Streptacidiphilus rugosus AM-16: one gene and its partner. The protein of the gene in region 1 interacts with the protein of each later gene in a pairwise test. Links are inferred from orthologs where the notes say so. Each region holds a gene or a part of one and is shown in the gene's direction. Other genes may lie near its edges.

Region 1 (5,406 bases):
TGACGAAGCTGGGTGGGGCGATCGCGACCGTGCTCGCGTCCGGCGCGCTCCTGCTGGGGAGCGGCGCGGGTGTGGCGGTCGCCGCGGCTTCGGCGGGCGTGGCCGCGGCCGGGCAGCAGCCGGGAAGCAGCGACACCGGCGGCACCACCCTGGTCACGGTCGGCGACGCCCCGTTGAGCCTGCCCGCGACGGGCCGGCTGGGCGCGGTGCCGGCACAGCCGCCGGTGGTGCTGGAGACGCTGAACGTCGACCCCGCGGAGAGCCGCGCCGGCGGCTCGGTGGACCTGCGCACCTTCGCCGACTGCGGCGGCACCAGCACCGGCCAGGTCCGCTCGGCCGCGTTCGCGACCCCGGTCGGGCTGGCGCTGGCCGCGGACGGCGGCCTCTACGCGGCGGCACGGATCGCGCCGGACGCCAAGCCGGGCACCTACCTGGTCCACGAGTTCTGCGCGGGCCACCCGGTGGCCGCAGGCAAGATCACCATCGCCGAGCTCGGCGCCCCCGCCACGGGCGGCGGCTGGCGCGCCATCCGCCCGGGCGCGGCCGCGCCGGGCACGGTCTCCACGACCACCGCCGCGGCTGCGGCCCCGTCCCCGCTGCTGCGCGACGCCGCGGTCGCCCTCATCCTGGCCTCGGTCGTCGCCTACGCCGCGCTCGTCCTCCGCCGCCGCCCCGCCGCGGCTCCGGCGACGCAGGCCGCCGACGCGGATGCGTGACCCCGGCGGCCGCACGACAGCCACCAGGCGCGGCTCCGCATCCCCGGCTCGCGCCTCGGCGACGTCGCGGCAGAGCGGCAACGCGGCAGGGCGGCCGGTGTCCGGGGTGAGGACCACCGTGCCGGGCACGGCAGAGACCACCCCCGCACCCGCAGCACGCTCCGTGCGGCGGTCGGGTGGCGGTGGTGCGGTGGAGGCTGCGCGGGTGGGGGAGGCCGTGCGGCGGTCCTCGGGTGGGTTCGTGGAGCGGTCGGGTGGCCGTGGGGCGGGCGCTCTGGAGGGCGCTTCGGGTGGGGGCCGCCGCGGGGTCGGTGTCGGGGCGGGTGTGGGCAGGGGCGAGGACCGGGCCGGGGATGGGAGGGCGCGGGTGACGGGGCGTCTGGTGACAGTGCTGGGCGGGGTGTCGGCGGGGCTGCTCGTCGTCGCGTTCGGGGGAGTGCTCGGGGGGATCGGCGGGGTGTCCCTGCGGGGCGGTGCGGTGGTGGCGCGGGCGGGCGGGGCCCGGCCGCGCGGCCCGGGTCGGACGCCGTGACGCCGACGGGGCGGACGACGGGAGCCGGGACGGCCCTGGCGCAGCCGGCGAACCTGCCGAGATCGACGCCGCTCTCGCTCGCCATCCCGTCCGTGCGGTTGACCGCGCCGCTGCTCGGCCTCGGCATGGACGGCAAGGGCGCCGCCGAGCTGCCGCCGTTCTCGCTGCCGCGCACGGCGGGCTGGCTGCGCGACTCCGCCTCGCCGGGGGAGGCCGGCACCGCGGTGATCGTCGGGCATGTCGACACCGCCACCGGCCCCGCCGTCTTCTGGAACCTCGCCGCCGTCCGGCCCGGGGCCGAGGTGGACGTCGGCCGTCTCGACGGGCGCACCGCCGTCTTCACCGTGGACCAGGTGCGCTCCTATCCCAAGGCGGCCTTCCCAGCCGCGGAGGTCTACGGCCCGGGCCAGGGCCCCGGCGCGCAGCTCCGGGTGATCACCTGCGGTGGGAGCTTCGACCGGGCCAGGCACGAGTACACCGGCAACGTCGTCCTCTTCGCCCACCTGGCCGCCGTCCGCTGAACGCTGGTGCGTACAATGTACGCACCAGTCGTGGAGGAGGCCGCCTTGGCGGAAGCCCGTACCCCCGTGTGGGCCCGGACGCGCAGCGCCGGGCGGGGGCCCCAGCCGTCCCTGAGCGTCGAGGCGGTCGTGGACGCCGCCGTCGCCATCGCCGACGCCGAGGGCGTCGAGGCCGTGTCGATGCGCAGGATCGCCGCCGAGCTCGGGGTGGGGACCATGTCCCTGTACCGCTATGTCGAGACCAAGGACGACCTGCTCGACCTGATGACCGATCAGGTCATGGGCGGCGAGGGCGAGGAGCGCCCCGCGCCGCACCCCGACTGGCGCGCCGAACTGCGCGGCATCGCCGTCCGCTACCGGGCCCTGCTGCTGCGCCACCAGTGGGTGCTCGGCGTCTCCGGCTCCCGGCCGCCGCTCGGTCCCAACGTGCTCGACAACACCGAGCGGATGCTGGGCGCGATGGACGGACTCGGCCTCGACATCGAGGAGATGGCGCGCTTCGGCTGGACCGTGATGGCCTATGTGCGGGGCTATGTGATGAGCGAGCTCGCCGAGGCCGAGACGATCCGCCGCACCGGCGTCAGCGAGGACGACTACCGCAGCGCCGTCGGCCCCTACCTGAAGCGGGTCATGGCCGAGGGGCGGCACCCGCTGCTGGCCCGCTACGTCCGTGACGCCGACGACCACCCGGACCCCGACGTCGTGTTCGGGCGTGGCCTCGACCAGGTCCTCGACGGCATCGCCGTGACCCTGCAGCGTGCTGGCCACGTCACCCGGAACGCCGTGTCAGTCGCGGGCGATACCGTTTCCGGTACGACGACGAGCTAGGGACCGACCCTGGCCGGCTCCGGAGGTTCACGCATGTCCACTCCCGCCCTCACCGACGAGTTCGTGCTGCCCGAGTCCTGGCGCGACGCCCTGCAGGGCGAGATCGAGCAGCCGTACTTCGGCGAGCTCGCGGCGTTCGTCGCCGCCGAGCGCGAGGCCGGGCAGGTCTTCCCGCCCCGCGGCGAGGTCTTCGCCGCGCTGGAGTCGACGCCGCTGAGCGAGGTCAAGGTCCTGCTGCTGGGTCAGGACCCGTACCACGACGACAACCAGGCGCACGGCATGTGCTTCTCGGTCCGCCGCGGAGTCAAGGTCCCTCCGTCGCTGCGCAACATCTACAAGGAGCTCGCCTCCGACATCGAGGTCACCGCGCCCAAGCACGGCAACCTCCAGGAGTGGGCCGACCAGGGCGTGCTGCTGCTCAACGCGGTGCTCACGGTGCGCGCCCACGAGGCGGGCTCGCATGCGGGCAAGGGCTGGGAGAAGTTCACCGACGCGGTGATCAAGGCGGTCAGCGCCCGCCCCGAGCCGGTCGTCTTCGTGCTGTGGGGCGGCTACGCGAAGAAGAAGCTCCCGCTGATCGACACCTCCCGCCACGTCGTCGTCCAGAGCGGCCACCCCTCGCCGCTCTCCGCCCGCCACTTCCTGGGCACCAAGCCCTTCTCGCAGATCGACAAGGCGCTGGCCGACTTCGGCCAGAAGCCGATCAACTGGCAGCTCAGCGACTGAAGTCGAGCGCGGCGAGAGTGAGTCGCCCGGCGCTGTCCGGGGCGACCAGGGTGAGCCAGAGCGTGTGGACGCCCTTGGTCGGCACGTGCAGCGCCGCGGTGACCGTGCCCGTGCCGGCCGGCAGGTCGAGTGCCCCGATGGTCGGGCCGGCGGCGTCGTCGACGCGCAGCTCCAGCTTGACGGCCTCGGACGCCCGGTAGCGGACGGCGACGCGGGTGGCCGGGGTGATCGCGGAGCCGAAGTCGAAGTCCTGCAGCCGCGCCGTGGCCTTGTCGCCGGTGAGCGTCGGCAGCGCGGCGGACGTCGGGACGGGGCTCATGCTGCTGCCCGCGCGTTGCAGCACCGCGACGGAGTCGACGACCATCGGCACGCCCGGCTTCGTCCCCGCCGTCGGCGTACGGACCCCGGGCGCCAGCGCGTCGGGGAACTGGCCGCCGATCGCCAGGTTCAGCAGCAGGAAGTCGCCCGCGGTGGTGGCCGCCGTCCAGGCGTCGGGCGAGACGTCGGTGGCCTTGACCGTCCAGTAGCGGACGCCGTCCACGTACCAGCGCAGTTCCTCCACCGGCAGGCTGCGGTCCCACTCCACCGCGTAGGTGTGGAAGGCGGTCCGGCACGTGCCGCCGGGGCACGGGGTCGTGCCGCCGAGGCCCACCCGCTCGTTGCAGGGACCGCCCTGGCCCACTCCGCAGTGCATGGTGCCGCGCACCGTGTCGTCGCCGTTGACGTTCTCGACGACGTCGAACTCGCCGATGCGGGGCCAGGCGTTCGGATCGGTGCGCTCGCCGGAGCCCAGGGCCCAGAACGAGGGCCAGTAGCCCAGCGCCTGGGGGCCCGTCACGTCGGGGAGCCTGAGCCGTGCCTCCATCCGCAGGACCGAGCCCGCCGCCGGGCGGAAGTCCCTGCGCCGGGTCTCGATCCTGGCCGAGGTCCAACCGCCGGCGGCGTCGCGCAGGGGTGTGATCAGCAGATGGCCTTGGCCGTCCTGCCGGAGGTTGGCCGGGTCGGCGGTGTAGCGCTGGACCTCGTCCGTGCCCCAGTGCGGTGCGCCACCCGGATAGCCGGTGCCGGTGTCGACGATCCAGCCTCGCGGATCGGGACCGGCCCCGGCCGGGCCGTCGAAGTCGTCGCGCCAGACCGTCGACCAGCCGGCCGCCGATCCGTCGGCCGTGGAGTCGTCGGACTGTGCCCTCACGGCCTCCGGCGCCCCCGGAGCCGTAGGGGAGCCGCGCAGTACGGCGTATCCGACGACCCCGGCCGCCATCGCGGCCACCGCCAGGACCAGGGCCAGCAGCCGGCGGCTCACAGGACCTGCACCCACCGGGCTATGGACGGGACGCCCGCCCTGCTGACCGCGAAGAGCATGTACCAGCCCGGTGGCACCAGGCCGCTGCTCGTCGGCACCTTCACCCGCAGGCCGGAGCCGTCCGCGGTGCGGGTGAACGGCAGGGCGATGCTGCGCTGCTGCACATCGGTGGCGTGGGTGACGGAGGAGGGACGCATCAGCCGGACCGCGCCGATGTCGTCTGGCGAGGAGACGCCGAAGGCGGCGGTCTGCCCCCGGCGGAGCTGCTGCGGCCCCGAGCTCACGCTCGGCCGTGCGCCTCGCTGGTAGAGATAGGCGGGCGTGTAGATCTCGATGCGCTGCTCGAAGAACTGCGGCCCGACGTCCTGCTTGTTGCCGAAGAGCGGGTTGGACCCGAGGGTGACCACGCGCCCGTCGGGCAGCAGCAGCGCCTCGCTGTGGTAGTCGCGGCCGACCGTCGGGTCGGCGGCGGGGGTGAAGCTGTTGCTGTCCGGGTGGTAGATGTCGGCCTTGAGGATGTCGCTGCCGCGCTTGCCCCGGTAGTCGCTGGAGCCCCCGGTGGTGAGCACGGTGTCGTTCGGCAGGATCACGCTGTTGAGGTAGCGGGTGGGCCCGCCGGGCAGCTTGGGGCCCGCCACGTAGTGCGGGGCGGCCGCGGCGAGGTCGACGACGGCGGTGCGGTCGGTGGAGACGGCGGACTCGCCGGGGGCGCCGCCGCCGAGGAACATCACCTTCTGGCTCTGTGCGGGCGGCAGCAGCACCGAGGAGGAGGTCTCGGTC
Region 2 (4,042 bases), 350 kb from region 1 along the record:
CTTCGCGGGCGTCAGCTCGCCCGGCCGGCTCGAGGTCGTCCGGCGGAGTCCGACGATCGTGCTGGACGCCGCGCACAACCCGGGCGGCGCCCGGGTGACGGCGGACGCGATCAGCGAGTCCTTCGGTTTCACCCGTCTGATCGGCGTCTTCTCGCCGAGTGGCGACAAGGACGTCGTCGGCGTCCTGGAGGCGCTGGAGCCGGTCCTCGCCGAGATCGTGGTCACCCAGAACTCGACGCAGCGCGCCCTGGACGTCGACCGGCTGGCGCAGGTCGCCGCGGAGGTCTTCGGTCAGGACCGGGTGCACGTCGAGCCCCGCCTGGACGACGCCATCGACGCGGCGGTCACCCTGGCCGAGGAGGAGGGCGACCTCGGCGGCGCGGGCGTGCTGATCACCGGGTCCATCATCACGATCGGCGAGGCCAGGCTGCTGCTCGGCAAGCGCTGACCCTGCCGGGGGAGGGCCGCGCACGGCGGACTAGACTGACCGCCGTGCGTACCCTCTGCTCCTCCACGCTGATCAGCGAAGCCATGGTCATCGGCTTCGCCGCGCTCGTCGCGATGCGGCTCTCGCACGTGTCCGGCACGACGCTCTGGTCGGTGTCGGGGGCGGCGATGCTGCTCTGCGTGCTGCTCTGCGGAGTGCTGGGGCGCAAGGGCGCGGTCGCGATCGGGTGGGGGTTGCAGCTCGCCCTCATCGCGAGCGGTGCGGTCGTGTCGATGATGTACGGCCTGGGCGTCATCTTCGCCGGGCTGTGGTGGGCCTCGGTGCACTACGGCCGCAAGATCGACGCGATCAAGGCCGCCAGGCTCGCCGAGGCCTGAGCCGGCTCCGGCACACGCGGGTCCGCGCCGGGCGGAGTCACCTCGACGACGCCGTCCGGTGGAGTGAATCCGGCCGGACCGGTCTCCCCGCGGCACCGCGGAACAGCCCCTTCCGGTCGTTACTGTGAGCGAATTCCCCGCCCGGATCGGGGTAGTGGCTCAGGCAGTACCCTCTGCGTCCGCGCTGCGGGCGCTCGGGTAGTCTCGTGTCGATCATCACATCGCGTAGCATCACGGTGAGCGTCCTCGCCACCTCGAAATCCCCGGGAGCCGTCCCCTATGTCCTCGACCCAGCGCACCCTGGTCCTGCTCAAGCCCGACGCCGTCGCCCGCGGTCTGATCGGCGAGATCGTCTCCCGGATCGAGCGGAAGGCCGACTGGCGGATCGCCGCGCTGGAGCTGCGCACCCTGGACGCCGCGACGCTGGAGCAGCACTACGCCGAGCACGTCGGCAAGCCGTTCTACGAGCCGCTGATGGGCTTCATGTCCTCCGGTCCGTCCGTCGCGATGATCGTCGAGGGCGAGAGCGTGATCGAGGGCATCCGGCTGCTCGCAGGAAAGACCAACCCGCTCGAGGCGGGCCCCGGCACCATTCGCGGGGATTTCGCGACCATCACCCGTGAGAACCTCATCCACGCCTCCGACTCGGAGACCTCCGCCGAGCGCGAGATCAAGATTTTCTTCCCCGGTCGCGCCTGATCAAGGCCGGTCGCGGGCAGCCGCACCTTTTCTTCACCGGATTCCCACGGCATCAATCTCGGCCATACGGAACCCAACCCTCGACACACGGCGTCCCAATGGCGGGATATCCGATCGTCTGCACGGACAATGGCGACGAAGGTCCCGTCGCTACCATGGTGACTGCCGGGCGGCAGCATCGTTCATGGTCGCAGTAGCTGACGGCCAGTGAGTCGGCGTATCCGCCTACCCATCCGCCGCCGTCGCCCCCCTCATCCGCGAGCTCCGGGAAGGCCCCGCATCCCCATGGCGAACAACATGTCGTTCATCGGTCGTGACATGGCTGTCGACCTCGGCACCGCCAACACGCTGGTGTACGTCAGGGGCCGAGGGATCGTGCTCAACGAACCGTCGGTCGTCGCGGTGAACACCAACACCGGCGGCATCCTGGCGGTCGGCTCCGAGGCCAAGAAGATGATCGGGCGCACGCCCGGCAACATCGTGGCCATCCGCCCGCTCAAGGACGGCGTGATCGCCGACTTCGAGATCACCGAGCGGATGCTGCGCTACTTCATCCTCAAGATCCACCGCCGCCGCTACCTGGCCCGTCCGCGGGTCGTGGTCTGCGTGCCCAGCGGCATCACCGGGGTCGAGCGCCGCGCCGTGATCGAGGCGTCGGCCCAGGCCGGCGCGCGCCAGGTGCACATCATCGAGGAGCCGATGGCCGCCGCGATCGGCGCCGGCCTCCCGGTCCACGAGGCGACCGGCAACATGGTCGTCGACATCGGCGGCGGCACCACCGAGGTCGCGGTGATCTCGCTCGGCGGCATCGTCACCGCCCAGTCCATCCGGGTGGCCGGCGACGAGCTGGACAACGCGATCATCCAGCACATCAAGAAGGAGTACTCGCTGCTGCTCGGCGAGCGCTCCGCCGAATCGATCAAGATGACCATCGGCTCCGCCCACCCCGTCGACGGGGACAAGGAGGAGCACAGCGAGATCCGCGGCCGCGACCTGGTCAGCGGTCTCCCCAAGACCGTGGTGATCTCCGCCGCCGAGGTGCGCGAGGCCATCGAGGAGCCGGTCAACAGCATCATCGACGCCGTCAAGACGACCCTGGACCAGTGCCCGCCGGAACTCGCCGGTGACATCATGGACCGCGGCATCGTTCTCACCGGGGGCGGTGCGCTGCTGCGCGGCCTGGACGAGCGGCTGCGCCGCGAGACCGGGATGCCGGTGCACATCGCCGAGAACCCGCTGGACTCGGTCGCGCTCGGCTCCGGCAAGTGCGTGGAGGAGTTCGAGGCCCTCCAGCAGGTCCTGGACGCCCAGCCGCGCCGCTGACCGCCGTTCCCACGTTCGTTGACTGCTCGTTGACCGCACGCTGACTGAAGGGCTCTGCCGAGAATCGTGAGGGACACACGAGAGAGCCGGCTCCTGCTGATCCTCCTGGTGGCGGTCGCGTTCGCGCTGATCACCGTGGACATCCGCGGCGGCGACGACTCGCCGATGAACGGCCCGCGCACCGCCGCCGCGTCGGTCTTCGGCCCGGTCGAGAACGGCGTCTCAGGGATGGTCAAGCCGCTCGCGGACGGCCTGCACTCGCTGCGCGACTCCGGCAGCCAGGGCGACCGGATCAGGACGCTGGAGCAGCAGAACGAACTGCTCAAGCAGCAGCTCTCCTCCTCCGACCTGGTCAAGGGCCGCGACACCGAGCTGGCCAAGCTGCTGGGCGAGGCCGGAGCCGGCCAGTACACCATCAAGGCCGCCCAGGTGACCGCCATAGGGGCCAGCCAGAACTTCTCCTGGACCATCACCATCGACGTCGGCGGCAACGACGGCATCCAGCGCGACATGACGGTGATCAACGGCGAGGGACTCGTCGGCCGGGTCACCACGGTCGCGCCGACCAGCTCCACCGTGCTGCTGGCGGTCGACCCGCGCTTCACCGTCGGCACCCGGATGGAGGGCAGCGGTGAGATCGGCTTCGGCACCGGCGAGGGCGACGCCCCGATGCGGGTCGAGCTGCTCAACGGCCAGGCCGGCGTCAAGGTCGGCGACCGGCTGGTCACCTTCGGCTCGCAGAACGACAAGCCGTTCGTGCCCGGCGTCCCGGTCGGCACCATCACCCAGATCGTCAACACCCCCGGCGAGCTGACCAGGACCGTGCTGGTCCAGCCCTTCGTCAGCTTCACCAAGCTGGACCTGGTCGGCGTCGTCGTCCAGCCGCCGGCCACCGACCCGCGCTACGCGGTGCTGCCGCCGAAGCCGGCGCCGACCCCCACGAACAACCCGTCGCCGTCCACCCCGCCGGCGACTCCGTCCGCCCATGTGAAGAAGAAGGGCTGACGCCATGTGGATCAATCGCGTCCTGCTCTCCGCGGCGCTCGTCGTCTTCGCGATGGTCGTCCAGGTCAGCATCCTGGCCCGGCTCGGCCTGCCCGGCGCCGTCCCCGACCTGCTGCTGCTCGTCGTGATCGGCCTCGCCCTGGTCTACGGGCACGTGACCGGCTGCCTGATCGGCTTCTTCGCCGGTCTC

Evidence for each region.
Region 2: the proteins of ung (region 1) and ndk interact in binary tests that used the Escherichia coli proteins (3 or more experiments, as listed by UniProt). The link is inferred for Streptacidiphilus rugosus AM-16 from one-to-one orthologs.

What each region holds. Positions count from the first base shown.
Region 1 is NZ_JQMJ01000004.1:2,954,676-2,960,081, reverse strand. What follows is about bases 1,528-4,476. They hold ung (uracil-DNA glycosylase), read left to right. Parts: upstream 1,528-2,630; coding sequence 2,631-3,323; downstream 3,324-4,476. Other genes in these bases: BS83_RS22315 (family 16 glycosylhydrolase), read right to left, coding at 3,313-4,476; BS83_RS22325 (TetR/AcrR family transcriptional regulator), read left to right, coding at 1,815-2,597; BS83_RS22330 (class F sortase), read left to right, coding at 1,528-1,769. In the rest of the region: BS83_RS22340 (hypothetical protein), read left to right, coding at 1-716; more of BS83_RS22330, read left to right, coding at 1,245-1,527; more of BS83_RS22315, read right to left, coding at 4,477-4,626; radical copper oxidase GlxA, read right to left, coding at 4,623-5,406. UniProt on the Escherichia coli protein: Excises uracil residues from the DNA which can arise as a result of misincorporation of dUMP residues by DNA polymerase or due to deamination of cytosine.
Region 2 is NZ_JQMJ01000004.1:2,605,671-2,609,712, reverse strand. The notes cover bases 1-2,814. They hold ndk (nucleoside-diphosphate kinase), read left to right. Parts: upstream 1-1,104; coding sequence 1,105-1,524; downstream 1,525-2,814. Other genes in these bases: BS83_RS20920 (rod shape-determining protein), read left to right, coding at 1,822-2,814; BS83_RS20930 (DUF4233 domain-containing protein), read left to right, coding at 493-825; folC (bifunctional tetrahydrofolate synthase/dihydrofolate synthase), read left to right, coding at 1-448. Outside these bases: more of BS83_RS20920, read left to right, coding at 2,815-2,847; rod shape-determining protein MreC, read left to right, coding at 2,914-3,852; rod shape-determining protein MreD, read left to right, coding at 3,857-4,042. UniProt on the Escherichia coli protein: Major role in the synthesis of nucleoside triphosphates other than ATP. The ATP gamma phosphate is transferred to the NDP beta phosphate via a ping-pong mechanism, using a phosphorylated active-site intermediate.